Regions from separate parts of the Streptomyces sp. NPDC015144 genome, predicted to be linked through region 1. Evidence: riboswitches for the same ligand, from Rfam matches in the RefSeq annotation. Region 1 holds a riboswitch; each other region holds the start of a gene.
What was found. A riboswitch is a leader RNA that binds a small molecule or an ion and turns the genes downstream of it on or off. The one in region 1 is predicted to bind cobalamin.
Positions count from the first base shown of each region.

Region 2: linked by a shared signal. The riboswitch ahead of ACF08W_RS25945 (ribonucleoside-diphosphate reductase subunit alpha) and the one ahead of ACF08W_RS33805 (cobalamin biosynthesis protein) in region 1 are both predicted to bind cobalamin.
Region 3: linked by a shared signal. The riboswitch ahead of ACF08W_RS02380 (FecCD family ABC transporter permease) and the one ahead of ACF08W_RS33805 (cobalamin biosynthesis protein) in region 1 are both predicted to bind cobalamin.

Region 1 covers NZ_JBIBUU010000033.1:38,273-47,728, reverse strand. The annotation lists gene ACF08W_RS33840 (neutral zinc metallopeptidase) at 1-211, shown strand, start outside; gene ACF08W_RS33835 (VOC family protein) at 295-708, shown strand; gene ACF08W_RS33830 (hypothetical protein) at 754-2,052, opposite strand; gene ACF08W_RS33825 (alpha/beta hydrolase) at 2,348-3,475, opposite strand; gene ACF08W_RS33820 (class II aldolase/adducin family protein) at 3,542-4,201, opposite strand; gene ACF08W_RS33815 (anion permease) at 4,428-5,729, shown strand; gene ACF08W_RS33810 (hypothetical protein) at 5,762-5,992, shown strand; cobalamin riboswitch at 6,142-6,273, shown strand; gene ACF08W_RS33805 (cobalamin biosynthesis protein) at 6,412-7,398, shown strand; gene ACF08W_RS33800 (cobyric acid synthase) at 7,395-8,957, shown strand; gene ACF08W_RS33795 (putative cobaltochelatase) at 8,954-9,456, shown strand, end outside.
Region 2 covers NZ_JBIBUU010000017.1:47,391-56,846, reverse strand. The annotation lists gene ACF08W_RS25965 (family 20 glycosylhydrolase) at 1-142, opposite strand, end outside; gene ACF08W_RS25960 (helix-turn-helix domain-containing protein) at 235-1,209, opposite strand; gene ACF08W_RS25955 (hypothetical protein) at 1,291-1,467, shown strand; gene ACF08W_RS25950 (ribonucleotide-diphosphate reductase subunit beta) at 1,565-2,584, opposite strand; gene ACF08W_RS25945 (ribonucleoside-diphosphate reductase subunit alpha) at 2,584-4,989, opposite strand; cobalamin riboswitch at 5,130-5,256, opposite strand; gene mctP (monocarboxylate uptake permease MctP) at 5,438-7,072, opposite strand; gene ACF08W_RS25935 (DUF3311 domain-containing protein) at 7,069-7,323, opposite strand; gene ACF08W_RS25930 (GntR family transcriptional regulator) at 7,586-8,350, opposite strand; gene ACF08W_RS25925 (extracellular solute-binding protein) at 8,630-9,456, shown strand, end outside.
Region 3 covers NZ_JBIBUU010000001.1:536,783-546,238, reverse strand. The annotation lists gene ACF08W_RS02390 (ABC transporter substrate-binding protein) at 1-112, opposite strand, end outside; gene ACF08W_RS02385 (ABC transporter ATP-binding protein) at 128-913, opposite strand; gene ACF08W_RS02380 (FecCD family ABC transporter permease) at 913-2,022, opposite strand; cobalamin riboswitch at 2,124-2,269, opposite strand; gene ACF08W_RS02375 (GntR family transcriptional regulator) at 2,493-3,137, opposite strand; gene cynR (transcriptional regulator CynR) at 3,154-4,101, opposite strand; gene ACF08W_RS02365 (carbonic anhydrase) at 4,225-4,824, shown strand; gene cynS (cyanase) at 4,887-5,357, shown strand; gene ACF08W_RS02355 (helix-turn-helix domain-containing protein) at 5,524-6,486, opposite strand; gene ACF08W_RS02350 (S8 family serine peptidase) at 6,578-9,456, shown strand, end outside.

The DNA.
Region 1 (9,456 bases):
CGGGCGCCCGCTGCTCACCTCGCTGACCACGGCGGACGTCCGGGACGGGCTCGACGCGGCGGCCGCGGTCGGTGACGACCGGATCCAGGAGAAGTTCCAGGGCCGGGTCACCCCGGAGTCCTGGACGCACGGTTCGGCCGCCCAGCGCCGGCAGTGGTTCACCACCGGCTACCGCGACGGGGACCTCGCCTCCTGCGACACCTTCCGCTGAGCGCCGCCGGGCCACTGTCGGTGCCCGGTGGAAGACTGGGCGGCGGATCACCGTGAGGACGTGGCGCAGGAGAGGTGAGTGCGGTGGCGAACGCGGCGGCCGGAGTTCCGACCATCTATCCGACGATTCTGTACGAGGACGCGCAGGCGGCGATCGGGACGCTGACGGAGGCGTTCGGCTTCGTCCGGGAGGCGGTGTACGAGGGCGAGGACGGCGCGGTGCTCCACGCCGAGCTGTCCTGCGGCAACGGCAGGGTGATGCTGGGCTCCAAGGGGCGCGACGGCGTCTTCTCCCGGGCGATGCGGGACGCGGGCCCCGTCGGCGTCTACGTCGTGGTCGAGGAGATCGACGCGCACCACGCCAGAGCGGTGGAGCACGGGGTGGAGATCCTGGTGCCGCCCACCGACCAGGACTACGGCTCACGGGACTACATGGCGCGGGACGCCGAGGGCAACGTCTGGAGCTTCGGTACGTACGCGCCGGGGTCGGCGGGCTGACGGCCGCCGGGCGGGCCCGAGCGCTCTCGGGCCCGCCCGGCGCGGTCAGGCGCCGCCGGTGTGCACCTGGAACGCGGCCCGGCGCACCGCCTTGGCCAGTGCCGGGTCCGGGTGGGCGGCGGCCAGCGCCACCAGTACCTGCACGGTGCGCGGATGGCCGACGGCCCGTACCTCCTCCAGGAGGGCCGGGACCGTGCCCTGGACGGCGGAGTCGAGGTGGCGGACCAGCAGCCCGGTCTCGCCGTGGTCGGCGACGGCCGCCGCGGTGTCGACCCAGAGCCAGGTGGCCTCTTCGCGGCTGAGGACGTCGGGGGCGTCCTCGGGGTCGGTGCCGTCGTACTCGGCCAGCCAGAGCAGCGCGTAGGGGCGCAGCGAGGCGTCGGCGAGCACGGCGCGGACCTCGGGCTCGGCGGGGGCGCCCACGACCCGGAGCGCCTCGAAGGCGAGCCCGCGCAGGAGGGCGTCCTCGCCCCGGGCCACGTCGAGGAGTTCGGCGACGGCGCTGCCGACCGGGCGGGCGGCCAGCCAGGCCCGGTACTCGTCGCGGGCCGGGCCCGGGGTGAGCCTCGCGCAGCCGAGCAGCATGTCGGCGGCGGACTGCTCGATGTTCCCGGCCGGGCTCTGGGCGGCGACGCAGATCTGCTCCAGCTTGACCCAGACCGCCCAGTTGCCGAGCGGGGTGAGGGTGGCGTGTCCGGTGCCGAGGGTGAGCGCGCCGACGGCGGCCAGTCCGTCGAGGGCCCAGTCGAGCAGGGCGGCCGGGTCGGCGGGCGGGGCGGGCTCGGCCGGTCCGGGCAGCGGCTGCGGCCCGTACGGCACCTCGCAGCGCTCCTCGCGGAGTTCGGCGACGCGCTGGGCGAGCAGGTCCAGCAGGGCGGGGACGGTGACCGGGCCCGCCGAGAGCTGGAGGAGGGAGAGGACCTGGGGCACCGCCTCGACGGCCTCGGCGGCGGCCGTGGACTCCAGGCCCGCGGGCGCCGGGTGGACGAGCGACCAGGCGTCGAAGAGCGCCACCCAGCCGCGGAGCACGGCGGAGTCGTCGCGGTCCCAGGCGCGCAGCCGCCAGCCGGGGCGTGCGGTGTCGCCGTGCAGTTCGACCAGGCCGGCGAGCCTGGCCCGGTCCCAGCCGGAGCGCACCTGTGCCGGGGACAGTTCGAGGGCGGCCGCGGCGCGTTGGAGCGCCTGGGCGGCCAGCGGTGGCGCGCCGGGGGTCGCGCCGTCGGCGGCCCACCGGGCGATCCGTACGGCGTCGGCGAGGGCGGCCCTGGCCTGGCGGGCCAGTTCCGACCGGGGTGGGGTGCCCTCGGGCGGGCGGGGGGCCGGCCTGGTGCGCCGGGTGGTCACGGCCTTGCGGGCGGTGGCAAGGGGTCGCGGGCGGACAAGTCGCAGCCTGGAGTCGCGCGGGTTACGGGACGTCACGGGTAGCAGTCTTGCCCCTGACGGCCCGAAAGCCCAAACGGAACCCGGATTCCCGGGACGGCGATCCCGGTCCGGGCCTGGGACAATGAGGCGTTTACCCTCTCCCATCCGGTCACATCGCGGGGATCCGGGGGCGCCTGACGGATCTTGCGCCGGGCGGACCGGAAGCCCCGGTCCGGGGCCGGTTCGCGGGGAGGGCGGGCCGCCCTCCCCGGCCGGGTCACATCAGGGGGACCAGGAAGCGGCGCAGGGTCTCCTCGTAGCGGGCCGGGTCGGCGTTCCACATCGCCGCGTGCGGTGCCTGCGGGACGGGGTGCAGGGCGATCAGGTCGGGGCGGCGGGCGGCGAGGTCGCGGGTCGGCTGCCAGGGGGCGAGCTGGTCGTCCGGGCCGTGGAAGACCAGGGTGGGGGTGCGCAGGGAGCGGGCGACGGATTCGTCCAGCAGCCGGCCGCCGTGCACCCCGGTCTGGCCCTCGGCGGCGCGCTGTGCGAGCGGCAGCAGGAAGGACGGGACGCCGCGGGCGACGGCCAGGGCGCGCAGGGTGGCGTTCCAGTCCAGGACCGGGGAGTCCAGGACGAGTCCGGAGATCCGGTCGCGCAGGGCGGAGCCGACGGCCGCGTGCAGCGCCATCGAGGCGCCGGTGGACCAGCCGTGCAGGACGACGTCGCGGGCACCGTGGCGCACGGCGAAGCGGATCGCCGCGTCCAGGTCGCGCCATTCGGACTCGCCGAGGTGGACGAGGCCGTCGGGCGAGCGCGGGGCCCCGGCGTCGCCGCGGTAGGCGAGGTCGAGCACGGGCAGCCGCAGCCCGTTCAGGAAGCCCATGAGGTTCATGGGGTGTTCCCGGGTGGTGCCGAGGCCGTGCACGGTGATGACCCAGGTGTCGCGGGGGCCGGGCACGAACCAGGCGGGCAGGGCGCCGAGTTCGCCGGGGATCTCGACCTCCTCGTGGGCGAGGCCGAGGGCGCGGAAGGGGTCGCCGCTGAACAGCTGCGGGGTCACCCGGACCTTGTCGCCGGGCTCCAGGGTGCCCCGGTCCACGCGTTCCAGCCGTCGGACGACGGTGTCGGGGGCGGCGTGGGCGTTCTCGATCACCGGCCCGACCACGGCGTGGACGTCGTCGCCGACCAGTCCGTACGTGCCGGGGCGCAGGGCGGTGAAGGAGCGGGTGAGGGTGACCTGGCCGGCCGCCGTGGCGTGGACGGTGAGTCGGCGGTCGGCGGGGAGCGGGCGCCCCGCGGGGGCCCGCAGGGCGACGTCGCTGGCGTACCGGCCGGCCGCGACCGCCGCCGCGCCGACGCCGAGGACCGTGGTGACGGCTGCTGCCGTGATCGTTGCCGGGCGCACGGCCCCAGTCTCGTGGCGGCGGGGGCCCGCTGCCAGCGGACGGGGCCGTGCGCTGGGCCGGTCGGGTCAGCCCGGCTGCCCGTATCCCTTGAGCGCCTCGCCCACCTCGTCCAGCTGGTCCGGGGTGAGCAGGCTCGGGGTGTGTCCGGGGACGGAGCTCGCGGCGAGCCAGAGGCGGCAGAGCCATTCGAGCTGGGCGGTCCGGTCGTACGCCTGGTCCAGGGTGGTCCCGTAGGTGACGGTGCCGTGGTTGCGGAGCAGGCAGCCGGTGCGGTCCCGGAGGGCGGTGAGCATGTACTCGGCCAGTTCGGGGGTGCCGTAGCGGGCGTAGGCGGCGACGCGGACGGGGCCGCCGAGCATGGCCGCGGCGTAGTGGACCGGGGGGATCTCGGCGACCAGGGTGGAGACGGCCGTGGCGTGCACCGCGTGGGTGTGGACGACGGCGGCGGCGTCCGTGTTCCGGTAGACGGCGAGGTGGAGCGGGAGTTCGCTGGTCGGGACCAGGTCGCCGAAGAGGCGGTTGCCGTCCGGATCGACGCCCACGGCGTCCTCGGGGCGCAGCCGGTCGTAGGGCACTCCGCTGGGGGTGACGAGGATGGTGGAGCCGACCCGGGCCGACACGTTTCCCGACGTCCCGACGACGAGCCCCTCGGCCGCCGTCCGCCGCGCGGTGGCGACGACCCCGTCCCACGCCCGTCCGATCACGTCACATTTCTGATCGCTCATGCGCCGAAGCTGATCGCTCATGGACCGATCCTGTCAGCCCTGGGGAGCGATGGGTACAGGGCCGGGCGGACCACCGCGTTCCGCCTTCCGGGGAACACACCTCGAACAGAAACGGAACGCTGTGACTCCGGTTGGAGTCACCACAGTGCCCTCCCCAGTTCATCTTCCGTTTACCCAGGTTGCCTACGGTCCACATGCCAATGACGTCGAACGATTGCCTGGGTAAATGGAACACATCACGCTGCTCCTCGCGATTGTGATCGTGACAGCTCTAGTGTTCGATTTCACGAACGGTTTCCACGACACCGCGAACGCGATGGCGACCACCATCTCGACCGGTGCACTCAGACCGAAGACCGCGGTGGCCATGTCCGCCGTTCTCAATCTCGTCGGCGCGTTCCTGTCGGTGGAGGTCGCCAAGACGATCTCCGGCGGGATCGTCAACGAGGACGGGTTGCGCACGGAAGTGATCTTCGCGGCACTCGTCGGCGCCATCCTCTGGAATCTGCTGACCTGGCTGGTCGGGCTGCCCTCCAGCTCGTCGCACGCCCTGTTCGGCGGTCTGATCGGCGCGGCCGTGATGTCGGCGGGCTGGTCGTCCGTCAACGGCGGCACCGTCGTCACCAAGGTGCTGCTCCCCGCGGTCGCCGCCCCGATCGTCGCCGGTGTCGCCGCGCTGCTGGCCACCCGGCTGACGTACCGGATCGGCGGGAAGATCCGCGACGAGGCCCAGGAGAAGGCCACCGCCAAGGGCTACCGGGCCGGCCAGATCGCCTCGGCCGGGCTGGTCTCCCTCGCCCACGGCACCAATGACGCGCAGAAGACCATGGGCATCATCACGCTGGCCCTGGTCACCGGCGGGGTCCTGCACCCCGGGGCCAACCCGCCGGTCTGGGTGATCGTCTCCGCCGGTCTCGCCATCGCGCTCGGCACCTACCTGGGCGGCTGGCGCATCATCCGCACCATGGGCAGCGGCCTCACCGACCTCAAGCCGCCGCAGGGCTTCGCCGCCCAGACCAGCGCGGCCACGGTCATCCTGGCCTCCTCGCACCTCGGTTTCTCGCTCTCCACCACGCAGTCGTGCTCCGGCGCCGTGATGGGCGCGGGCCTCGGCCGCCAGGGCGGTGTGGTCCGCTGGTCCACCGCCACCCGGATGTTCGTCGCCTGGGGCCTGACCCTGCCGGCCGCCGGTCTGGTCGGCGCGGGCGCGGAGCTGCTCACCAAGCAGGGCACCTGGGGCGTCGTCGTGGTCGCGGCCCTGCTGGTCCTGGGCTCCGGCTCGATCTGGCTGCTCTCCCGCCGCAAGCCGGTCGGCCACGACGACGTCGCCCCGGGCGCCGGGGCCCCGGCCCCGGTCCCCGCCGAGCCCGCCGGTGTCGTCACCACGGCCATCGCCGCCGTCAGCCCGCCGCCCACCACCGCGGCCCAGGCCGCCACCACCCCCGCCGCCCCGGCCGCGGCCGTCGTGACCGCCCTCCCGGTCACGCCCAAGGCCCCTCAGGACCCGGCGCAGCCCGCCGCCGTCTGACCGGTCCCGCACCGACCGTCTAAGGAATCAGCATGAAAATCGACTGGGCGGCCCTCGGCTCCGTCTTCGGTGTCTCCCTCGTGGTCACCGTCGCGCTGGTGGGTCTCTTCACCCTGGGCATCGTCGGCCTCTCCAAGCAGCCCGAACCGGCTGCGCAGGGCGGCTCCGGCGGCTCGCCGCTGCTGGCCCGCGCCGGCGCGTACGCCTGCTTCGCGCTCTGCGCGGCGGCCGTCGGGTACGGCATCTTCCTGATCGTCGCCTGACCCACCCCGCGCACGCCCGCATCGGGCCGGACACCCCCGGGTGCCCGGCCCGATGTGCGTCTCGGCACACTGCCCCGCCGCAGGTCAACGGCAGGTTGACGGGCCTTCGCGGGGCATGGTGGACTGCCGGAGCCAATTACGGCGACAGCAGAGGAAGCCGGTGCGAATCCGGCGCGGTCCCGCCACTGTCACCGGGGAGCGGTCCCCCACACCGGACGTCACGGCACGCGCGAGCGGGCTGGAAGGCCGGGGGCCCCGCGGATCCGGGAGCCAGGAGACTCTCGTCGCCGGTCACGTCGAACCAGGGCGCGGACCCTGAGTGAGGACATATCGCCATGCCCGGCCGCCATGCGCCCGCCGTCCCAGGCCCCGATGCCTTCCGTACGAGAGTCCGCCGCGGCGCGACGGCCGGCTGAGCCGTGCGAGCCGACCGCATCTTCGCGTACGGCGCCACCGCCGGTCTCCTCGGCGACCTGCTGCTCGGTGACCCCCGCAGGGGCCACCCGGTCGCCGCCTTCGGGCGGGCCGCGGCGGGCGTCGAGCGCCGCCTGTGGCACGACCACCGCGGCTGGGGCGCGCTGCACACCCTGATCTGCGCCGGAGCCGCCGTGGGCGGTGGTGCGCTGGCCGCCCGCGCGGTGCGCCGCAGCCCCGCCGCCTCCGTGGCGCTGACCGCCGCCGCCACCTGGTCCGTCGTCGGCGGCACCTCCCTGGGCCGGGAGGCGCGGGCCATCGGCGGCGCGCTGGAGGCCGGTGACATCGCCCTGGCCCGGGAGCGGCTGCCGCATCTGTGCGGGCGCGACCCGCAGTCCCTGGACGGTCCGCAGATCGCCCGCGCCGTGGTGGAGTCCGTGGCGGAGAACACCTCGGACGCCGTGGTCGGCGCCCTGGTGTGGGGCGCGGTGGCCGGGGTTCCCGGGCTGGCCGGGTTCCGGGCCGTCAACACCCTCGACGCCATGGTCGGCCACAGGTCGCCACGGCTGCGCCGGTACGGCTGGGCCTCGGCCCGCCTCGACGACCTCGCGGGCTGGCCCGGCGCCCGGCTCACCGCCCTGCTCGCGGTGGCCGCCGGGGGCCGCCCCCGGGACGCGCTGCACGCCTGGCGGGCCGACGCCGCCAGACATCCCAGCCCGAACGCGGGTCCGGTGGAGGCCGCGTTCGCCGGGGCGCTCGGCGTACGGCTGGGCGGGACCCTCGCGTACGGCGGCCGGGTCGAACACCGCCCGGTGCTCAACGGGGAGCGCGGCCGGGCCGTGGAGGGCGCGGACATCGAACGCGCGGTGCGGCTGTCGCGGCGGGTCGGCGCGCTGGCCCTCGGCGTGTGCGTGGCGGGGCGGCTCGGTGCCGGCCTCGCCGCACGACGGATCGCCGCGCGGCGGACCGGTACCGGACGGAGGAGCGCATGAGCGGCGGACTGCTGGTCGCCGGGACCACCTCGGACGCGGGCAAGAGCGTCGTCACCGCGGGCATCTGCCGCTGGCTGGTGCGCCGGGGCGTGAAGGTGGCGCCCTTCAAGGCGCAGAACATGTCGTTGAACTCGTTCGTCACCCGCGAGGGCGCCGAGATCGGGCGCGCCCAGGCCATGCAGGCGCAGGCCGCCCGCGTCGAGCCGACCGCGCTGATGAACCCGGTCCTGCTGAAGCCCGGCGGCGACCGCTCCAGCCAGGTCGTCCTGATGGGGAAGCCGGTCGGCGAGATGAGCGCGCGCGGCTACCACGGCGGTCGGCAGGAGGCCCTGTTCGGCACGGTAGCCGACTGCCTGGAGCAGCTGCGGGCCACGTACGACGCGGTGATCTGCGAGGGGGCGGGCAGCCCGGCCGAGATCAACCTGCGGCGCACCGACATCGTGAACATGGGCATCGCGCGGGCGGCGGGCTTCCCGGTGGTGGTGGTCGGCGACATCGACCGGGGCGGCGTCTTCGCGTCGTTCTTCGGTACGACCGCGCTGCTGGCCCCCGAGGACCAGGCACTGGTCGCGGGCTATCTGGTGAACAAGTTCCGTGGTGACGTGTCGCTGCTGGAGCCCGGTCTGGACATGCTGCGCGGGCTGACCGGGCGGCCGACGTACGGGGTGCTGCCCTTCGCCCACGGGCTCGGCATCGACGAGGAGGACGGGCTGCGGGTCTCGCTGCGCGGGGCGGTGCGCGAGGCGGCCGTCGCACCGCCGCACGGCGAGGACGTGCTGCGGGTCGCGGTGTGCGCGGTGCCGCTGATGTCGAACTTCACGGATGTGGACGCGCTGGCCGCCGAACCCGGGGTCGTCGTCCGGTTCGTGGACCGGGCCGAGGAGCTGTCCGACGCCGACCTGGTCGTGGTGCCGGGCACCCGGGGCACGGTCAAGGCGCTGGCCTGGATCCGGGAGCGCGGACTCGCCGACGCGCTGGCGCGGCGCGCGGCCGCGGGACGGCCGGTCCTCGGCATCTGCGGCGGCTTCCAGCTGCTGGGCGAGCACATCGAGGACGAGGTGGAGTCCCGGGCCGGCCGCGTCGAGGGCCTCGGTCTGCTGCCCGTGCGCGTCCGCTTCGACCGGGAGAAGACCCTGGCCCGGCCGGTAGGCGAGGCGCTCGGCGCGCCCGTGGAGGGGTACGAGATCCACCACGGGGTGGCGGACGTCCTCGGCGGCGAGCCGTTCCTGGACGGCTGCCGGGTGGGGGCGGTGTGGGGCACCCACTGGCACGGCTCGCTGGAGAGCGACGCGTTCCGCCGCCGCTTCCTGGCCGAGGTGGCGCGGGCCGCCGGCCGGCGTTTCGTCCCCGCGCCCGACACCTCCTTCGGCGCGCTGCGCGAGGAGCAGCTGGACCGGCTCGGCGACCTGATCGAGGAGCACGCCGACACCGACGCGCTGCTCCGGCTCATCGAGTCGGGCGCGCCGCCGGGGCTCCCGTTCGTCCCGCCCGGGGCGCCCGGCGGCGCCCTGCCTCACCCCCGTACATCCGCGAAAGACGCAGGAGGGACCGCCCAGTGAGTACGCATTTCCCGTTCACCGCCGTCGTCGGGCAGCAGGACCTGCAGCTCGCCCTGTTGCTCAACTCCGTCTCGCCGGCCATCGGCGGGGTGCTGGTGCGGGGCGAGAAGGGCACCGCGAAGAGCACCGCCGTACGCGCGCTGTCGGCGCTGCTGCCGCCGGTGGCCGTCGTGCCGGGGTGCCGGTTCTCCTGCGATCCGGCGGCGGCCGACCCGGCGTGTCCGGACGGCCCGCACGAGCCGGGGGCCGGTGTGTCGAGGGACGCCCGGATGGTGGAGCTGCCGGTCGGCGCGTCGGAGGACCGGCTCGTGGGGGCGCTCGACATCGAGCGGGCGCTCGCCGAGGGAGTGAAGGCGTTCGAGCCGGGGCTGCTGGCCGACGCGCACCGGGGCATCCTCTACGTCGACGAGGTCAACCTGCTCCACGACCACCTGGTGGACCTGCTGCTGGACGCGGCCGCCATGGGCGCGTCGTACGTGGAGCGGGAGGGCGTCTCGGT
Region 2 (9,456 bases), on a different contig from region 1:
GCCGTAGCGAGGGCAGTACCTCGGGTGGGGCAGCGGTGGTGGGGGAGTCCGTGGCCGAGGCGCTCTGCCAGGGCAGCAGTGCGGCGGCGAGCGCGACGACCAGGGCCCCGATGGTCCTTCGTCCTATCTTCTGCATGTCCATGCCCGAGACCCTGCTGGGCCCGCCGGGCGTCGGTCCATGGACAGGTGCGGCGAGCGCTTGGACGAATCGTCCGACGTCAGACCTGCCGAGGTTCAGGCCACGTCGACGACGGCGCCCGGTCCGCGGAAGGTGCGGCGGTACGCGTTCGGCGTGGTGCCCAGGGAGCGGACGAACTGGTGGCGCAGGGCGGCGGCGGTTCCGAAACCGGTGCGCCCGGCGATGGTGTCCACCGTCTCGTCGGACGTCTCCAGCAGGTGCTGCGCCAGGAGGACCCGCTGGCGCAGCAGCCAGCGGTACGGCGTCGTGCCGGTCTCCTGCTGGAAGCGGCGGGCGAAGGTGCGCGGCGACATGTGGGCCTGCGCGGCCAGTTGGTCGACGGTCATCTCCTCGTCGAGGTGGCGCTCCATCCAGACGAGCGTCTCGCCCACGGTGTCGCAGGAGGTGCGGGGCAGCGGCCGCTCGATGTACTGGGCCTGGCCGCCGTCCCGGTGCGGCGGCACCACCATGCGGCGGGCGATGGCGTTGGCGGCGTCCGGCCCGTAGGACTGCCGGATCAGATGCAGGCAGGCGTCGATCCCGGCGGCGGTTCCGGCCGAGGTGATGATCTGGCCCTCGTCCACGTACAGCACGTCGGGCTCGACGACGGCCCGCGGGTAGCGGCGGGCCAGCTCCTCGGTGTGCCGCCAGTGGGTGGTGCAGCGGCGCCCGTCCAGCAGCCCGGCCGCGCCGAGCACGTACGCGCCGGAGCAGACGCTCAGCACCCGGGCGCCCCGGTCCACCGCCCGGCGCAGCGCGTCCAGGGCATCCTCGGGGTACTCCCGGTCCACGTAGTGGCCGCCGGCCGGGATGGCGATCAGGTCGGCCTCCTCCAGGCGGTCGAGGCCGTGCGGTGTGCTGAGGGTGAAACCGGCGTGGGTGCGCAGCACCGGTCCCTCGGCCGAGACCACCGCGAAGTCGTGGAACGGCAGCCCCTCGTCACTGCGGTCGAGCCCGAAGACCTCGCACAGCACCCCCAGCTCGAAGGGGTGGACCTCGTCCAGCAGCAGTGCGGCGACATTGTTCAGCATGGCACCAGTGTGGCAGTAATTCGATGCTCTATGACAGTCCTGCCACTGCCGCGATCCTTCGGCGAGGGCGAGAGTGGAGCCATGACCGCAATCGAGAACGTACTCGGCATCTCCGCACTCATCGTTCTTTTCCTGGCACCCACCCTGGCCGGGCTCGCCCGGGAGCGCCGCATCGACCGCGAGCTGCGCGCCGCGGAGGCCCCGGCCCCCGCCCCCGCCCCGAGACGCCCGTACGTCAGAAGCTGGGCCCGCGTCTGATGCCGTGTCCGGGGCCACCGCCCCGAGTCCCCCGTACAGCAGAAGGCCGGTCCCGCCGCGTACCCGGCGGGACCGGCCTCTTCCACGTCCTGCCGGCCTAGAAGTCGTCGTCGAAGGAGACGGACCCCTCCACCGCCACCTGGTAGGCGGACGGGCGGCGCTCGAAGAAGTTCGTCAGCTCCTGCACGCCCTGCAGCTCCATGAACGAGAACGGGTTCTCCGAGCCGTAGACCGCCGGGAAGCCCAGCCGGGTCAGGCGCTGGTCGGCGACGCACTCCAGGTACTGCCGCATCGAGTCGGTGTTCATGCCCGGCAGCCCGTCGCCGCACAGGTCGCGGCCGAACTGGAGCTCCGCCGCCACGGCCTCCTTCAGCATGTCGGTGACCTGCTGCTGGAGCTCGTCGTCGAAGAGGTCCGGCTCCTCCTTGCGGACGGTGTCCACCACTTCGAACGCGAAGTTCATGTGCATCGTCTCGTCCCGGAACACCCAGTTGGTGCCGGTGGCCAGACCGTGCAGCAGACCCCGCGAGCGGAACCAGTAGACGTACGCGAACGCGCCATAGAAGAACAGCCCCTCGATGCACGCCGCGAAGCAGATCAGGTTGAGCAGGAAGCGGCGGCGGTCGGCCTTCGTCTCCAGCCGCTCGATCTTCTCGACCGAGTCCATCCACTTGAAGCAGAACTGGGCCTTCTCACGGATCGAGGGGATCTCCTCGACCGCGTCGAACGCCGCCGCCCGGTCCTCCGGATCGGGCAGATAGGTGTCCAGCAGCGTCAGATAGAACTGGACGTGCACGGCCTCCTCGAAGAGCTGCCGCGACAGGTACAGCCGCGCCTCGGGGGAGTTGATGTGCTTGTACAGCGTCAGCACGAGGTTGTTGGAGACGATCGAGTCACCGGTCGCGAAGAACGCGACGAGCCGCCCGATCATGTGCTGCTCGCCCGGCGACAGCTTGGCCAGGTCGGCGACGTCGGAGTGGAGGTCGACCTCCTCCACCGTCCAGGTGTTCTTGATCGCGTCCCGGTAGCGCTCGTAGAAGTCCGGGTAGCGCATCGGACGCAGGGTCAGCTCGAAACCCGGGTCCAGCAGGTTCTTCTCGGAGTGGGTGGAGCTCATTACTGGCATGCCTCGCAGGACTCGGGGTTTTCGAGGGAGCAGGCGATCGCGTCCGCGTCGGGTGCCGACGCCTGCTGTACGGGAAGGGGGGCGGCGGCCGCGGCCTGGCCGGAGGCCGCGCGGGCGATCCGGGTCGCCGGGCGCGAGCGCAGGTAGTACGTCGTCTTCAGCCCCTGCTTCCAGGCGTACGCGTACATCGAGGAGAGCTTGCCGATCGTCGGCGTCTCCAGGAACAGGTTCAGCGACTGGCTCTGGTCCAGGAACGGGGTACGGGCCGCCGCCATGTCGATCAGGCCGCGCTGCGGGATCTCCCATGCGGTGCGGTACAGCGCCCGCACGTCCTCGGGGATCCAGGCGAAGCCCTGCACCGAGCCGCTCGCCTCGCGCAGCGCCTCACGGGTCCGCGCGTCCCACACGCCGAGCTGCTTCAGCTCCTCCACCAGGTACGCGTTGACCTGGAGGAACTCACCGCTGAGCGTCTCGCGCTTGAAGAGGTTGGAGACCTGCGGCTCGATGCACTCGTACACCCCGGCGATCGAGGCGATCGTCGCGGTCGGCGCGATGGCCAGCAGCAGCGAGTTGCGCATGCCGGACTTCGCGACCCGGGCGCGCAGCGCCTCCCAGCGCTCCGGCCAGGTCAGCCCGGTGTCGTAGTGGTCGGGGTGCAGCACCCCGCGCGCTGCACGCGTCCGCTCCCAGGCGGGCAGCGGGCCCGAGCGCTCGGCGAGCTCGCAGGACGCCTCGTAGGCGGCGAGCATGATCCGCTCGGAGATCCGGGTGGAGAGCGCGCGGGCCTCCGGCGAGTCGAACGGCAGCCGCAGCTGGAAGAAGACGTCCTGGAGCCCCATGGCGCCCAGGCCCACCGGGCGCCACTGGGCGTTGGAGCGGCCCGCCTGCTCGGTCGGGTAGAAGTTGATGTCGACGACCCGGTCCAGGAAGGTCACCGCGGTGCGGACGGTGGCGTCCAGCCGCTCCCAGTCGATGGAGCCGCCGGCGACGAACGCGCCGAGGTTGACCGAGCCCAGGTTGCAGACGGCGGTCTCGCCGTCGTCGGTGACCTCCAGGATCTCGGTGCACAGGTTCGACGAGTGGACGACGCTGCCCGGCTCGGCGGTCTGGTTCGCGGTCCGGTTGGAGGCGTCCTTGAAGGTCATCCAGCCCTGGCCGGTCTGGGCGAGGGTGCGCATCATCCGGCCGTACAGCTCGCGGGCCGGGAGCGTCCGGCGGGCCAGCCCCTTCGCCTCGGCGGCCCGGTACGCGGCGTCGAACGCGTCGCCCCACAGGTCGACCAGGTCGGGCACGTCGACCGGGGAGAACAGCGACCACTCGCCGTCCGCCTCGACCCGGCGCATGAACTCGTCCGGCACCCAGTGCGCCAGATTCAGGTTGTGCGTGCGCCGCTGGTCCTCGCCCGTGTTGTCGCGCAGCTCCAGGAACTCCTCGATGTCCGCGTGCCAGGTCTCCAGGTAGACGGCGGCGGCGCCCTTGCGGCGGCCCCCCTGGTTGACGGCGGCGACCGAGGCGTCCAGCGTCTTGAGGAACGGCACGATGCCGTTGGAGTGCCCGTTGGTGCCGCGGATCAGCGAACCGCGCGAGCGGATACGGGAGTACGAGAGGCCGATGCCGCCCGCGTGCTTCGAGAGCCGGGCCACCTGGTGGTAGCGGTCGTAGATCGAGTCCAGCTCGTCCAGCGGCGAGTCCAGCAGGTAGCAGGAGGACATCTGCGGGTGCCGGGTACCGGAGTTGAACAGGGTGGGGGAGGAGGGCAGGTAGTCGAGCCGGCTCATCAGCCCGTACAGCGCCGCCACCTCGTCCAGGGCGCGCTGCGACTCGTCCTCGGCGAGCCCGGACGCCACCCGGAGCATGAAGTGCTGCGGGGTCTCGACGACCTGGCGGGTGTGCGGGTGGCGCAGCAGGTAGCGGCTGTGCAGGGTGCGCAGCCCGAAGTAGCCGAAGCGGTCGTCCGCGCCGTCGGCCAGGGACTGGTCCACCAGCGCGTCCAGCGCCTGTGCGTGCCGGGCGACGAAGGCGGCGGTGCGGTCCGCGATCAGGCCCTCGCGGTGCCCCACGGCGACCGATGCGGAGAAGGAGACCGCGCCCTGGCCCGCCGCCTCGTCCGCGATGGCGAGGGTCAGCAGGCGGGCGGCCAGCCGGGAGTACGCGGGGTCCTCGGAGATCAGGCCCGCGGCCGCCTCGGTGGCCAGCGAACGCAGCTCCGCCTCGTCCGCCCGCGCGCTGCGGCCGCGCAGGGCGGCGGCGGCGACCCGGCCGGGGTCGGTGTCGGGCAGATCGGCGGTGAGGGCGGTCAGGGTCCGCAGCAGCGCCGCTCCGGGACCGTCCTGTGCGGCTGCCTCGGACTCGACGGACGCGGCGACTGAAGCCGGATCGGCTGGCGCGATGGTCACGTGTTGCTCTCCCACGCTCGGCTCGGGGCCGGCGGGGGAACGGGGCAGCCCGCGGAGGACGCACCCGGGCCGGGGCAGCACTCCGCGCGGCGTCCACCGGCCCAACCGCGAGGCCCGGACGTCTGGGCATCCGGTTCGGTCGAGCCGGATGCGCTGTCGGCAGGTCCTCGGACTGGCTCGGGTGCGCAAAAGCGCACGGGATACACCGTTGCGGGACAGTTCCGGATTCGCACCGGATTCCCCTGCGACGACAGCGAGGATGAGCATACATGTGGGGGCCGCCCGATGAGGCAGCCCCCACATGTTGTGTCGTACGACGCAGGATCAGGCCGCTTCCGCAACGGTGGGCGGCCCGCCCCCGCCCCTCGGGAAGGGGCGGGAACGGGCCGTGGAGGCCCGGTGACGGGCCCTGCCGGAGGGTGTTCCCGGGGCGCCGGGAAGCGGGCCGTCAGTGGCCGCCGGGAGCCCCCGCGGTGGCCGGCGGAAGCTCCGCCCGCACGCCCGGGTCGCCCGCGTCGGCCGTGTAGTCGGCCGGCGAGGTCTCGTCCGTACCGGCGGGCGCCTTCACGGCGTTCAGGACGAAGGTCAGCACCACCGTCACGACCACGTTCAGCACGAACGCGGTGAGGCCGATGTAGCCGATCTCGCCGATGCCGGGGATCTCCGCCGACGAACCGCCGAAGTGCTTCTGGGTCGGCGAGGCGACCCCGTACGCGGCGACCGTCCCGTACACCATGCCGACCGCCCAGCCTGCGAGCAGCGCCCAGCGGTGGAACCAGCGGGTGAACAGCCCGCCGACCAGGGCCGGCATCGTCTGGAGGATCCAGATCCCGCCGAGGAGCTGGAAGTTGATCGCGACGGTCTTGTCCATGGTGAGGACGAAGGCCAGCGCACCGACCTTGACCAGCAGCGACACCAGCTTGGAGACCTTGGTCTCCTGCTCCGGGGTGGCGTCGGGCCTCAGGAAGTCCTTGTAGATGTTGCGGGTGAAGAGGTTCGCCGCGGCGATCGACATGATGGCGGCGGGCACCAGCGCGCCGATGCCGATCGCGGCGAAGGCCACCCCCGCGAACCAGTCCGGGAACATGTTCTCGAACAGCTGCGGGATGGCGAGCTGCCCGTTGTCCACCTTGATCCCGGCGGCGATCGCCATGAAGCCGAGCAGCGCCAGCAGGCCCAGCATCAGCGAGTACAGCGGCAGGATCGTGGTGTTGCGCCGGATCACGTTGCGGCTGCGGCTGGAGAGCGTCGCCGTGATGGAGTGCGGATACATGAACAGCGCCAGCGCCGAGCCCAGCGCCAGGGTCGCGTACCCCCACTGGCCGGCCTCGCCCGGGGCGAGCGCGCCGCGCGGCTTGCCGGTGGCCGGACTGGTCTCGGAGAACGCCTCGCCCGCCTTGGCGAAGATGTCGTGGAAGCCGCCCAGCTTGATCGGGATGTAGATGATCGCCACGGCGATGACCAGGTAGATCAGCCCGTCCTTGACGAACGCGATCAGCGCGGGCGCGCGCAGCCCGGACGAGTAGGTGTACGCGGCGAGCACCGCGAACGCGAGCAGCAGCGGCAGGTCCTTGACGAACCAGTGCGTGTTCTCGCCGCCGCCGACGCCCATCACGTCCAGCACCGCCTGGATGCCGACGAGTTGGAGCGCGATGTACGGCATGGTGGCGAGGATGCCGGTGACGGCGACCGCCAGCGACAGCCCCTTCGAGCCGAACCGCCCGCGGACGAAGTCCGAGGTGGTGACGTAGCCGTGCTTGTGCGAGACCGACCACAGCCGGGGCAGGAAGGTGAAGATCAGCGGGTACACCAGGATCGTGTACGGAACGGCGAAGAAACCCGCCGCGCCCGCCGCGTAGATCGCCGCCGGTACGGCGACGAAGGTGTACGCCGTGTACAGGTCGCCGCCGAGCAGGAACCAGGTCACCCAGGTGCCGAACGAGCGCCCGCCCAGCCCCCATTCGTCGAGGCTGGCCTCGTTCTCGGCCCTGCGCCAGCGGGCGGCCAGGAAGCCCATGACCGTGACGGCCACGAAGAAGAAGATGAAGACGCCGAGCGCGACGCCGTTCACGCCGTCCTTCATGCGCGCTCACCCCCCTTGCGGGCGCGCTGGTCGCGCTGCCACAGCTTGTACGCGACCATCGTGAGCGCGGTGGAGATCAGCACCCAGAGCATCTGGTACCAGTAGAAGAACGGGATACCGATGAAGGTGGGGTCCACCTTCGCGTACGAACCCACCCAGAGCATCGCCACGAACGGCGCGACCAGACAGAGCGCGACGACCACTCTGACCGGTGTGATGGTGGGCGGTTTTCCCTCTGGTTCCACGGACATGCGGCGACTCCGTCCCCTCGCTGATCACCCTGTAATGCGCAGGAAATCTAGGGGAGGTTCCGGTCACCGTCACCCCCCGTCCGCATTGCGGTCCGACAACGGTCCGACCGGTTGGTACGTATGTGTGAGATCGCGTCATACGTACGGGAGTTGGTCCGTACCAGGGCAGCCGAAAGGCCCCTGCGGAGTGGTGCGCTCCACAGGGGCCCGAGGGTGGTGACGGGGGAAGGGGTGGCCGGAATTAGCCTCCCGTCCGCCGGAATCAGTCGATGGGCCGCTTGAGTCGCGCCACGAACTTGTACCGGTCGCCGCGGTAGACCGAGCGCACCCACTCCACCGGCTCGCCCCGCCCGTCCAGCGAGTGCCGGGAGAGCATCAGCATCGGCAGGCCCACGTCGGTGCCGAGCAGCCCGGCCTCGCGCGGGGTGGCCAGCGAGGTCTCGATGGTCTCCTCGGCCTCGGCCAGCCGCACGTCGTAGACCTCGGCCAGCGCGGTGTAGAGAGAGGTGTACTTCACCAGGGAGCGGCGGAGTGCCGGGAAGCGCTTGGCCGAAAGGTGCGTGGTCTCGATCGCCATCGGCTCGCCGCTGGCCAGCCGGAGCCGCTCGATCCGCAGCACCCGCCCGCCGGTGGTGATGTCGAGCAGCCCGGCGAGGGTGTCGTCGGCCGTCACATAGCCGATGTCCAGCAGCTGGGACGTCGGTTCCAGCCCCTGGGCGCGCATGTCCTCGGTGTACGAGGTGAGTTGGAGGGCCTGTGAGACCTTCGGCTTGGCGACGAAGGTGCCCTTGCCCTGGATGCGCTCCAGTCGGCCCTCGACGACCAGTTCCTGGAGCGCCTGGCGCACGGTGGTGCGCGAGGTGTCGAACTCGGCGGCCAGGGTCCGCTCCGGGGGCACGGGGGTGCCCGGCGGCATGGTGTCCGTCATGTCCAGCAGATGTCGCTTCAGCCGGTAGTACTTCGGGACGCGTGCCGTGCGTGTGGCCGCGCCCGTCTCGTTCTCCGTACTGCCCCCGTCGGCACCCATGGTCCGCCTTCCCGACGCTTGCGTTGCTGCCGTCACCGGCTCCTCCGTCTGTCGCGGCTCACATGGTGGCACGGTCCGGTCACGGCTGGTCGCCCTCCCTTAGGTGTCGGTCCTATAACGGACGCGAGTGCACTTCTTATACACCCTTGACACCCCAAAAGGTCTAGGCCAAGCTCCCGGTACTGGTCTAAACCATTAAAGACCAGGTCCAGCCCCAGCAGTACTCGTCGAATGTCTTCGCGGTGGGCGGGGTTGCAGTATCCCTGAGGAGGGTTTGGCGTGAAGCGCAAGCTCATCGCGGCGATCGGCGTCGCGGGCATGATGATCGGCCTCGCCGCGTGTGGGTCCGACGACGGCGGAGACAGCGGCAAGAAGGCCGGTCCCGACGCCTACAAGGGTCAGACGCTGACCGTCTGGACGATGTCCGGCTCGAACCCCGACGGATGGACCAAGAAGGTCACCGAGGAGTTCGAGAAGAAGACCAAGGCCAAGCTGAAGATCGAAGTCCAGGACTGGAACGGCATCCAGCAGAAGGTCACCACCGCCCTCTCGGAGTCCAACCCGCCGGACGTCCTGGAGATCGGCAACACCCAGACCCCGGCCTACGCCAAGACCGGCGGCCTCGCCGACCTCGGCGACCTCAAGAAGGAGATCGGCTCCGCCTGGGCCGACGGCGTCAACCAGCCCTCCATCTACGACGGCAAGCAGTACGCCCTGCCGTGGTACGTGGGCAACCGCGTCGTCATGTACAACAAGAAGGTCTTCAAGGACGCCGGCATCACCGAGACGCCGAAGACCCGCGCCGACCTCTTCAAGGCCTTCGAGGCCATCGAGAAGAAGGGCGACGCCGAGCCGATCTACCTGCCCGGCCAGAACTGGTACTTCTTCGACGGCCTGCTCGTCGGCAAGGACGTCTCCCCGGTCAAGAAGGAAGGCGACAAGTACGTCTCCAACCTGGCCGACCCGAAGGTCGCCGAGGCCATGGATGTGTACAAGAAGTACCAGTCCTACTCCAAGGCCCCCAAGGACAAGGACGAGGCCACCCCGCAGCAGGCCGAGGTCTTCGCCAAGGGCAAGACCGGCGCCATCATCGCCATGGGCTACGA
Region 3 (9,456 bases), on a different contig from region 1:
ACGCGTCGCTACCGCTCTTCTCCTCCTGGGAGGTGGGCAGTTGGGCGCCGCACCCGGTGAGGACCAGGGCGACGGCGAGGGCGTACGCGGCGGGGCGTGCGGGGCGGGGCATGGCGGTGAGGCGTCCTCAGGAGTCGGTTCGGGCGGGAAGGAGCCGGTCGAAGATCAGTTGCACGGCGCCGGTCTCCGGATGGGCGACGCGGTGGGCGCGTACGCCGAAGACGTCGGCCAGCAGCTCGGGGGTGAGCACGTCGTGGGGGGCTCCGGACGCGACGATCCGGCCCCCGGAGATGACGTGGAGCAGGTCGCAGTGGAGGGCCGCGAGGTTGAGGTCGTGCAGGGAGGTGAGGACGGTGGGGCCGCTGTCGCGGACCAGGGCCAGGACGTCCAGTTGCTGGGCGATGTCGAGGTGGTTGGTCGGTTCGTCGAGCACCAGGAGCCGGGGCCGCTGGGCCAGGGCGCGGGCGATCAGGACCCGTTGCTTCTCGCCGCCGGAGAGGGTGAGGAAGCCCCGGTCGGCGAGGTGGGCGGCACCGACCCCGGCCAGCGCCTCGGCGCAGGCCGTGCGGTCCGCCTCGGTGGCCCGGCCCATCGACGACTGGTGCGGGGTGCGTCCCATGGCCACCACCTCGGCCACCGTGAAGTCGAACTCGGAGACGGCCTCCTGGGGAAGCGCGGCCAGCCGGCGGGCGCTCTCGCGCGGGCTCAGCGCGTACAGGTCCTCGCCGTCGAGCCGTACGGTGCCCGCGGAGGGGCGCAGCGCCCGGTAGACGCAGCGCAGCAGGGTCGACTTGCCGCTGCCGTTGGGGCCGACCAGGCCGACGAGCTGTCCCGCGCCCGCGCCGAGCGTGGCGTCGGCCACCAGCCGCGCGCCGGCGATCTCGACGGTCAGGGATTCGATGTCGATCCGCATCAGGCGCCTCCGAAGGTGTAGGTGCGGCGGCGCATCAGCAGCACGAAGCACGGCACGCCGATGGCCGCGGTCAGTACGCCCACCGGCAGTTCGGCGGGGGCGAGGACCACCCGGGAGAGGATGTCCACCCAGATCATCAGGACGGCGCCGACCAGGGGGGCGACGGCGAGCAGCCGCCGGTGGTCCGCGCCGACGAGCATCCGTACGCCGTGCGGCACCATCAGTCCGACGAAGCCGATCGCGCCGCTCACCGCGACCACCGCTCCGGTGACGGCCGCGCAGACCACGAAGAGTTCCTTGCGCAGCCGCCCGGCGTCGACGCCCAGGGCGGCCGCCGTCTCGTCGCCCATGGCGAGGGCGTTCAGCCGGCGGGCGGACCAGGCGAGATGGGCGATGCCGCAGAGCACGGCTCCGGCGGCGATCGGCACCGAGGCCCAGTTGGCGCCGCCGAGGCTGCCGAGCATCCACATCATGGCGGAGCGGGCGGCCTCGCCGTGTTCGGCCGCGAAGACCATGAAGGTGGTGACGGCGGAGAAGCCGTAGTACATCGCGGTACCGGTGAGGACGAGCCGCAGCGGGGTGAGGCCGCGCGCGGTGCGGGCGATGGCGTACACCAGCACCATGGCGAGGAGCGCGGCGAGGAACGACGCCGTGGACAGCGCCCAGATGCCCAGGGCGCCGAAGGCCCCGAAGATGAGGACGGCGTTGGCGCCGACGGCCGCGCCCGAGGAGATACCGAGGACGAACGGGTCGGCGAGCGCGTTGCGGACCATGGCCTGCACGGCGATGCCGATGGCGGAGAGCCCGGCGCCGACGACGGCGGCCAGTACGGCGCGCGGGAAGCGCAGCTCCCAGACGATGGTGTACGCCGCGACCTCGTCGGGCGCTATTCGGCCGCCGGTCAGCCCGGCCCACAGGTGGCGCAGCACCTCGCCCCAGGAGAGCCCGGACGCCCCGATGCCCGCCCCGCAGACCAGCGAGAGCAGCAGCGCCACGACGAGGACGGGCACGAGGAGCGCGGGTGACATCCGGCGTGGTGGAGCGGGGCCGGAGGCGGCGCGGGCCGCGCGGGACGGCACAGCGGGCCGTCGGTCGAGGGGGGTGGCCACGGGCGGTTCGCTTTCGCCTCGGGCCGTGCATCTACGTCATCAACGGAGCGGCCCGGACGCGGCGCGCCCGGTGCAGCACCCATCGCAGTCCACGGCGAATTGACAGGAGCCTTCACCGCCACGGGTGATCGGGCTCACGGGGCCCTTTCGGGCACCGTCTACCGTTGCGGGTCAGCGCCGGACTTCGACCGGACTTCCCCCGTGGGGCAGATGCAGCTTAACGCGAACGGTTTGGCGGGTTTCCACCCCGTCCTGGTCCGGGCGGGGCCGCCCTGTTCCTCCGGTGCGGCCGGCGGAGCCGTGGGCGCATCCCCCGAACGGCCGACACGGAGGTCGTCCCGACGGCCGCGCATCACCGACCGGTCCGGCTACCGCCGGGCCCGAACGCGCGCCGAGCATGGGGGGGGCGGGCCCGTACCGTCCGGGCGCCGTCCACGGATTCGCCCGGCTGCTGGGCGGCTGACCCGCCCTCAGGAGCGGCCGCGACGGGCTGCGGCGGCCCGGCGGCCCGAGATCAGGTGCCGGCCGGCCAGCTCCACCACGGTCTCGGCGTCCCGGTCGGCGATCGCCGCGTAGAGGTCCTCGTGCTCCCGCGCGACGCCCTCCAGGTCGTCGTGCTGCCCCAGCAGCCAGCGCATCCTGCTGCGCAGGGTGGCCTGGAGCTCGTTCAGCAGCTCGTTGTCGGCCAGGGCGGTGACCGTCTCGTGGAAGTCGGCGGCGGCCCGGCGGGCGGCCACGGCGTCGCCCCTGGCCGCCGCGCCCAGCTCGGCGTCCAGGTCCGCGCGGAGCTTTTCGAGCCCCGCGCGGGTGCGCCGCTGGGCGGCCAGCCGGAAGGTCAGGGCCTCCAGCGCCGCGCGCACCTCGTCGAGGTCGTCCACGTCCGCCGGGGTGAATTCCCGTACGACGGCCCAGGTCCGGGGCCTGGGGGTGACCAGGCCCTCGGTGACCAGCGCCTTCAGGGCCTCGCGGACGGGCAGTCTGCTCACCCCGAGCTCCGCGGCGAGTTCGCGCTCGACGAGTTTGCTGCCCGGCTCGCGCACACCGTCGATGATCTCGTCACGCAGCTGGCGCGTGACCCGTTCCGACTCGGGCTCGAAGTCCCCAGACCCTGTCATGTGCCCGATTCTCTCATCACCCGGTGCCCGCTCCGGGCAGGCCGTTCCCCGGTGCGGGCCCACCGGGCGGGGCGTAGCCGCGGGTACGGACCAGATCGTGGACGAGCCGGGTGAAGGCGCGGGCGGCGGCGCTCTCGTAGCCGCTCTCCCGGCGCAGCAGGGTCGCGACCCGGGTGGGCAGCGGGGGGTCGACGGGGACGTGACCGAGGTGCGGGTCGTCGTCCGTGACCGCCAGGGGCAGCACGGTGGCGAGGGGGCCGATGCGCCGGACGATCTCGGTGAGGGCCTGGATGGTGTTGGCCTCCACGGCGATCGGGGGGGCGATCCGGTGCCGGGCGAAGTAGTCGTCGACGTGGACGCGTGTGACGAAGTCGCCTCTGAGCAGGGCGAGTTGCTGACCGGCGAGTTCCCGTACCGGCAGGGGACGCTCGTCCCCGGCCCGGTGCGCACCGGTGACCAGGCCGAGGGGTTCGGTGAACAGCGCGGTCGATGCGATGCCCTGGAGGTGGGTTCCCTCGAAGGCGATGCCGAGGTCGAGTTCGTCGGCCAGCAGGCCCGCCTCCATGCGGTCCTGGGGCATCTCCCGGAGGTCCAGGGTGATGCCGGGATGGTGCGCGTGCAGCGCCGCCACGAGCGGGCCGACGAGATAGGCGGTGAAGGTCGGGGTGAGCGCCAGCCGCAGGTGCCCCCGGGCGAGATCGGCGACGTCGAGGACGGCGCGCTCGGCGGCGGCCAGCTCCCGCAGCGCGCGCCGCGCGTAGTGCACGTAGGCGGCGCCCGCGTCGGTGGTACGGACCCCCCGGCCGCTCCGGTCGAGCAGCCGGGCGCCGACGACCCGTTCCAACTGCTTGATCTGCTGCGACAACGTGGGCTGCGAGATGCGCAGCTCCTCGGCGGCGCGCGTGAAGTTGCCGTGCTCGGCGACCGCGATCAGATAGCGGAGGTGACGTAGTTCCGGACCCATGAACGCATTATAGAACCGACCTATAAGGATCATGGATATCAAGTCTTGGACTCTATAGGCCCAGGTCATGCATGGTGGTTCTCGTCAGCCCCTCGGGGCGGCCCCCATCGAAAGGAGTGACCGATGCAGGACCTCACGGACGGCGTCGCACGATTCCGCCGCGACGTCTTCCCCGAGAAGGCGGGGCTCTTCGCCCATCTGGCCACGACCCACCGCCCGAAGACGCTGTTCATCGGCTGCTCCGACGCCCGGGTGGTCCCGGAGCTGATCACCCAGAGTGATCCGGGTGAGCTGTTCGTGATCCGTACGGCGGGCAATCTCGTCCCGGCGTACGGGTCGGGCCGCGACGGCATCGCGGCGAGCGTCGAGTACGCCGTCGCCGTGCTCGGCGTGACCGACATCGTCGTCTGCGGCCACTCCGCCTGCGGGGCGATGACCGCCCTGGCGGAGGGGCACGACCTCGGTTCCGCCCCGGTCGTGGCCGACTGGCTGCACCACGCGGACGCCGCCCTGGCCCGTACCGCCGCCGGTCCGGCCGTGACCGGCCCGGAGCGGGTCGACGCCCTGGTGCGCGCCAACGTGGCCGCGCAGCTGCAGAACCTGAGCACCCACCCCTCCGTGGCCCGCGCCCTGGCCGAGGGCTCGGTCACCCTGCACGGCTGGGTGTTCGACATCGCCACGGGCACCGTCGAGCCGGCCGGGACCGCCCTGGCCGCCGCCTGACCACCCACACCCCCAACCGAACCACCGGCCCCGCCCGGGACCGGCCCCCGAAAGGAACCCTCGTGCCGCACGCGCAGTTCGACCCCACCGCCCGCCAGACCCTCGCCATCGCCGCCGTCGAGGCCAAGACCCGCAAGGACCTCACCTGGGAGCAGATCGCCGACGCCGCCGGGCTGTCGGTCGCCTTCGTCACCGCCGCGGTCCTCGGCCAGCACGCCCTGCCGGAGGACGCCGCCCGCGCCGTCGCCGAGCTGCTCGGCCTCGACGAGGACGCGGTGCTGCTGCTCCAGACCATCCCGACCCGCGGATCGATCCCCGGCGGCATCCCCACCGACCCGACCATCTACCGCTTCTACGAGATGCTCCAGGTCTACGGGACCACCCTGAAGGCCCTGGTCCACGAGCAGTTCGGCGACGGCATCATCAGCGCCATCAACTTCAAGCTCGACGTGAAGAAGGTCGCCGACCCCGAGGGCGGCGAGCGCGCCGTCATCACCCTGGACGGCAAGTACCTCCCCACCAAGCCCTTCTGACCCGCCCCTCCCCCCACCGCCGTACGCAACACGACACGGCGGGCCGGAAGACGCCCCCCACGGCGGACTCCGGCCCGCCGTGTTCCCGCATTCCGCTCAGGGCCTGGATCGCCGCGCAAATGGGATACGGAACACTCCGTCGCTCCCCGCACCGCTGGCCCCGGTCTCAGAGCAGTCCCCGGCGGGCGGCGATCACCCCGGCCTGGAAGCGGTTGGCGGCACCGAGCAGTTCGTGCAGCCGGCTGATCCGGCGGCGCATGGTCCGTACCGACCAGCCGAGCTGGCGGGCTATCGCCTCGTCCTTGAGCCCGCTGACCAGCAGGATGAGGACGAGCCGGTCCTCCTCGCCGAGCGGGTCCTCGGCGGGGGCCTCCAGTGGCAGCGCCTGCTTCCAGCACAGCTCCCAGTAGTGGGTGAGCGCGTCGAGCAGGGTGGACGGACGGATCACCGCGGCGCGTACGTCGTGGAGGTCGAGGGAGAGCGGCATCAGCGCGAGCTTCCGGTCGGCGATGGCGAGCTTGATCCCGAGGCCGGGCAGGACCCTGGCCTGCTCCCCGTGGCGGACCAGCTCGCGGATGTCGTCGAGGACGCCGGGCCACTCCAGCGCCTCGGGGGCGTAGACCGCGCGGTAGCGGACGCCCCGGCCCAGCGCCGTCGCCTCCACCGGATTGGAGGTGGTCAGGGCGTACGGCGGCCGGTCCAGGGTCATCACGTCCTCGCGGGCCTCCTGCTGGAGGCGGACGAACCAGCGGCCGAGGGCCTCGCTCCCGGTGGTGATCTCCACCTCGTCCTCGCCGCCCGCCCCGGCGCACGCCGCGGCGAACAGCCGGGACAGCTCCCCCGCCGCCGACCGGACCTTCTCCAGCTCCTTGCTCCTGGCCCGCACCAGCGCCTCGACGGCGGCCTCCGGCTCGATCGCCGCGTACCGGCGGCGGGCACCGGCGAGCCGGCCGACGAGCCCGTGGTCGCGGAGCCGGTCCAACGCTCGGGCGACGCGCTCGGCCGAACATCCGAGGTCTGCGGCGAGTTCGGCGGGCGCGGCGGTCCGCCGGGCGAGCACATGACGGTAGACGCTCTCGTCGAACGGATCGATGCCCGCGGCGGTGAGCTGTGAAGACTCGGGATTCATGGGGGGATCGTGGCCCAGTTGTGCCACCTGCAGCAATGGGCCACGGGGATCCGTTGTGCGACAAGTGCCGCGACCAGTAGGACCTTTACGCATGGCAATCAAGTCACGAAGACCACGTCACGCGGCACTCGCCGTCGTCGTGCTCGCCGGTGTCCTGGCGGCGACGCCGGGCGCCGCCGACGCGTCCACCACCCCCGACCCGCCGCGCCGGGTGCTCGTCGAACTCTCCGGCAGCCCCGCCGTGACCGCCGCGCCCGGCGGTTCGCTGCTCGCCGCCGGGGCTGCCCGCGACGTCGGCGCCGCGCGCCGCGCCCTCGCCGCACGGCAGGAGACGTTCCTCGGCTCGGCCCGGGATGCCGGGCTGCACCCCTCGGCCACCCGTAAACTCGGCCTGCTCGTCGACGCCGTGGCGATGACGGTGCCCGCCTCCGAGGTGGGCCGGCTCTCCTCGCTGCCGGGGGTCGCCGCCGTCCACCCCGACACCCGGATGCTGACGAAGACCGACGCGAGCGTGCCGCTCACCGGCGCCCCCGAGGTCTGGCGGCGCGAGGACCGCGCCGGGGCCCGGGTCACCGGCACCGGGACCACCGTGGCGATCCTGGACAGCGGCGTGGACTACACCCACCCCGACCTGGGCGGCGGTATCGGCAAGGGGCACAAGGTCGTCGGCGGGTACGACTTCGCCAACGGCGACGACGACCCGATGGACGACAACGGCCACGGCACCCATGTCGCGGGCATCGTCGCGGGCCGGGCCGCCGGCAAGGAAGGCGTCACCGGCATGGCGCCCGGCGCGAACCTGCTGGCGTACAAGGTGATGGGCGCCGACGGCTCCGGCTACACCTCGGACATCATCGCCGGGATCGAGGCGGCCGCCGACCCGGCCAATCCGCACCGCGCCGACGTGATCAACATGAGCCTCGGCGGCCCCGGCGACGGCACCGACCCGCTGGGCCGCGCGGCGACCGCCGCCGTGGCCGCCGGTGTGGTCGTGGTGGCCGCGGCGGGCAACGAGGGACCGGGCACCGGCACGGTCAGCACCCCCGGCATCGCCGAGGGGGTGCTCTCGGTGGGCGCCTCGACCAGCGGTCTGCGGCTGCCGAGCGCCTATCTGGCGGGCAAGGAGCCCGAGTTGATCCAGACCTACCGGGGCATCCTGTCCGCGAACCCGCCCGAACGGCCGGTCACGGCACCGCTCGTCGACCTCGGCAGGGGCACCGCGGAGGACTGGGAGCGGGCCGGTGACGTCCGCGGGAAGATCGTCCGCGTCGAGATGCTCATCGCCTCCGAGACCCGGGACGTGAGGGCCGACGCGCTGGAGTGGGCCCAGGAGGCCGAGAGGCGCGGCGCGCTCGCCGTGCTCGGCGGGCTGCCCACCTCCGACGGCCCGGTGTTCCTGGCCGGGGAGCCGGGAGCGGCCCGTCCGCCGGTGGCGGACCCCGGACCGGGCATCGTCCAGGTGCCTTCGTCGTCCGCGCGGATCGACGCCTCCGGCGACTCGCTGCGCATGGACCACCTGGTGGTCATGGGCATCGACCCGACCCAGTACACCGAGCTGAGCGCCCGGCTCGCCGCCGGAAAGGTGTCGGTGACCCTGCGCGGCACCGACACGACCGACAAGATCGCCTCGTTCTCCTCACGCGGCCCCACCCCGTCCTTCGGCCTCAAGCCCGACCTGGTCGCACCGGGCGTGGAGATCCGCTCCACCATCCCCTCCTCCCTGTACGGGCCCGGCCGGTACCGCATGTCCGGTACGTCGATGGCGGCCCCGCACGTCGCCGGGGCCGCCGCCCTGCTGCGCCAGCTGCACCCCGGCCGGACGCCCGCCGGGATCAAGGCCGAACTCATGGGCACCGCGCAGCCGTTGACCGGCAGCGGGCCCACCACGCACGGCGCGGGCCGGCTCGACGTGGCCGCGGCCGCCGCCACCGCCCTCGCCGCCTCTCCCCCGTCGGTGTCGTTCGGCCTCGCCGACCTGTCGGGCAACCGGGTCGGCGGCACCACGAAGGTGACACTGCGCAACACCGGCGACCGCGCCCTGTCGGCCGCCCTGAGCACCGACGGCCCGGCCACCGTCTCGCCGAAGCGGATCACGGTACCGGCCGGACGCACGGCGACCGTCACGCTCTCGCTGCGCACCGCCCGGCCCGGGACCGACACCGAGATCGCCGGCCGGCTCACGGCGACCCCCGACCGCGGCCCCTCGATCGGGGTGCCGTACCTGCTGGTGGTGCGGCACCTCGCCGTCCAGGCGGCCCCCGACCCCAGCGACGGCCGCACCACCGTGCACATCGCCCCGCCGACCCCGCTCGTCGCCCCGCCGACCGTCACCGTCACCCCGCCCCGAGGCCGGTCCGTCGAGGTGCCCGCCACCCTCGACACCCGGACCGGCTACTACCGGGCCCCGGCCGCCGGCGCCGACCCCGGCGTCTACCGGGTCTCGGTCCGCGGCACCGCCCACGGCGGCCGGCTGCTCACCGGAACCGGTTTCTTCGAGGTGACCCCGGTCGACAGCCGCGCGGGCCGCTGGCAGCCCGCCGGGCCCAACAGCGAGGCGGGCTGGGTCGCGCTCTCGCCGGACCGGCCGCAGCAGGCCGTCCTCACCCAGTACCAGCAGGCGGCCCCCTGGCTCACCACCGACCGCGGTGCCTCCTGGCGCCGTCTGGGCCGCCTCCCCGTCCCGGAGGGCACCGGACCGCTCGTGGTCGACGCGAAGAACGCCGACCGCTGGTGGTACGCGGTGAACAGCGTCCACGACGGCAGCAGGCAGGGCACCGTCCTGCGCACCGACGACAACGGACGCACCTGGCGCACGCTCGACGTCCCCGACACCCGGTTCGTGGCGCTCACCGCCGACGAGCGGACCCGCACCCTGGTCGCGGTCACCTCGGACGCGCTTCTGGTCAGCACGGACGCGGGCGACCACTGGACGACGTACCCGACTGGTGTACCCGGCCAGGTCAGGACCGC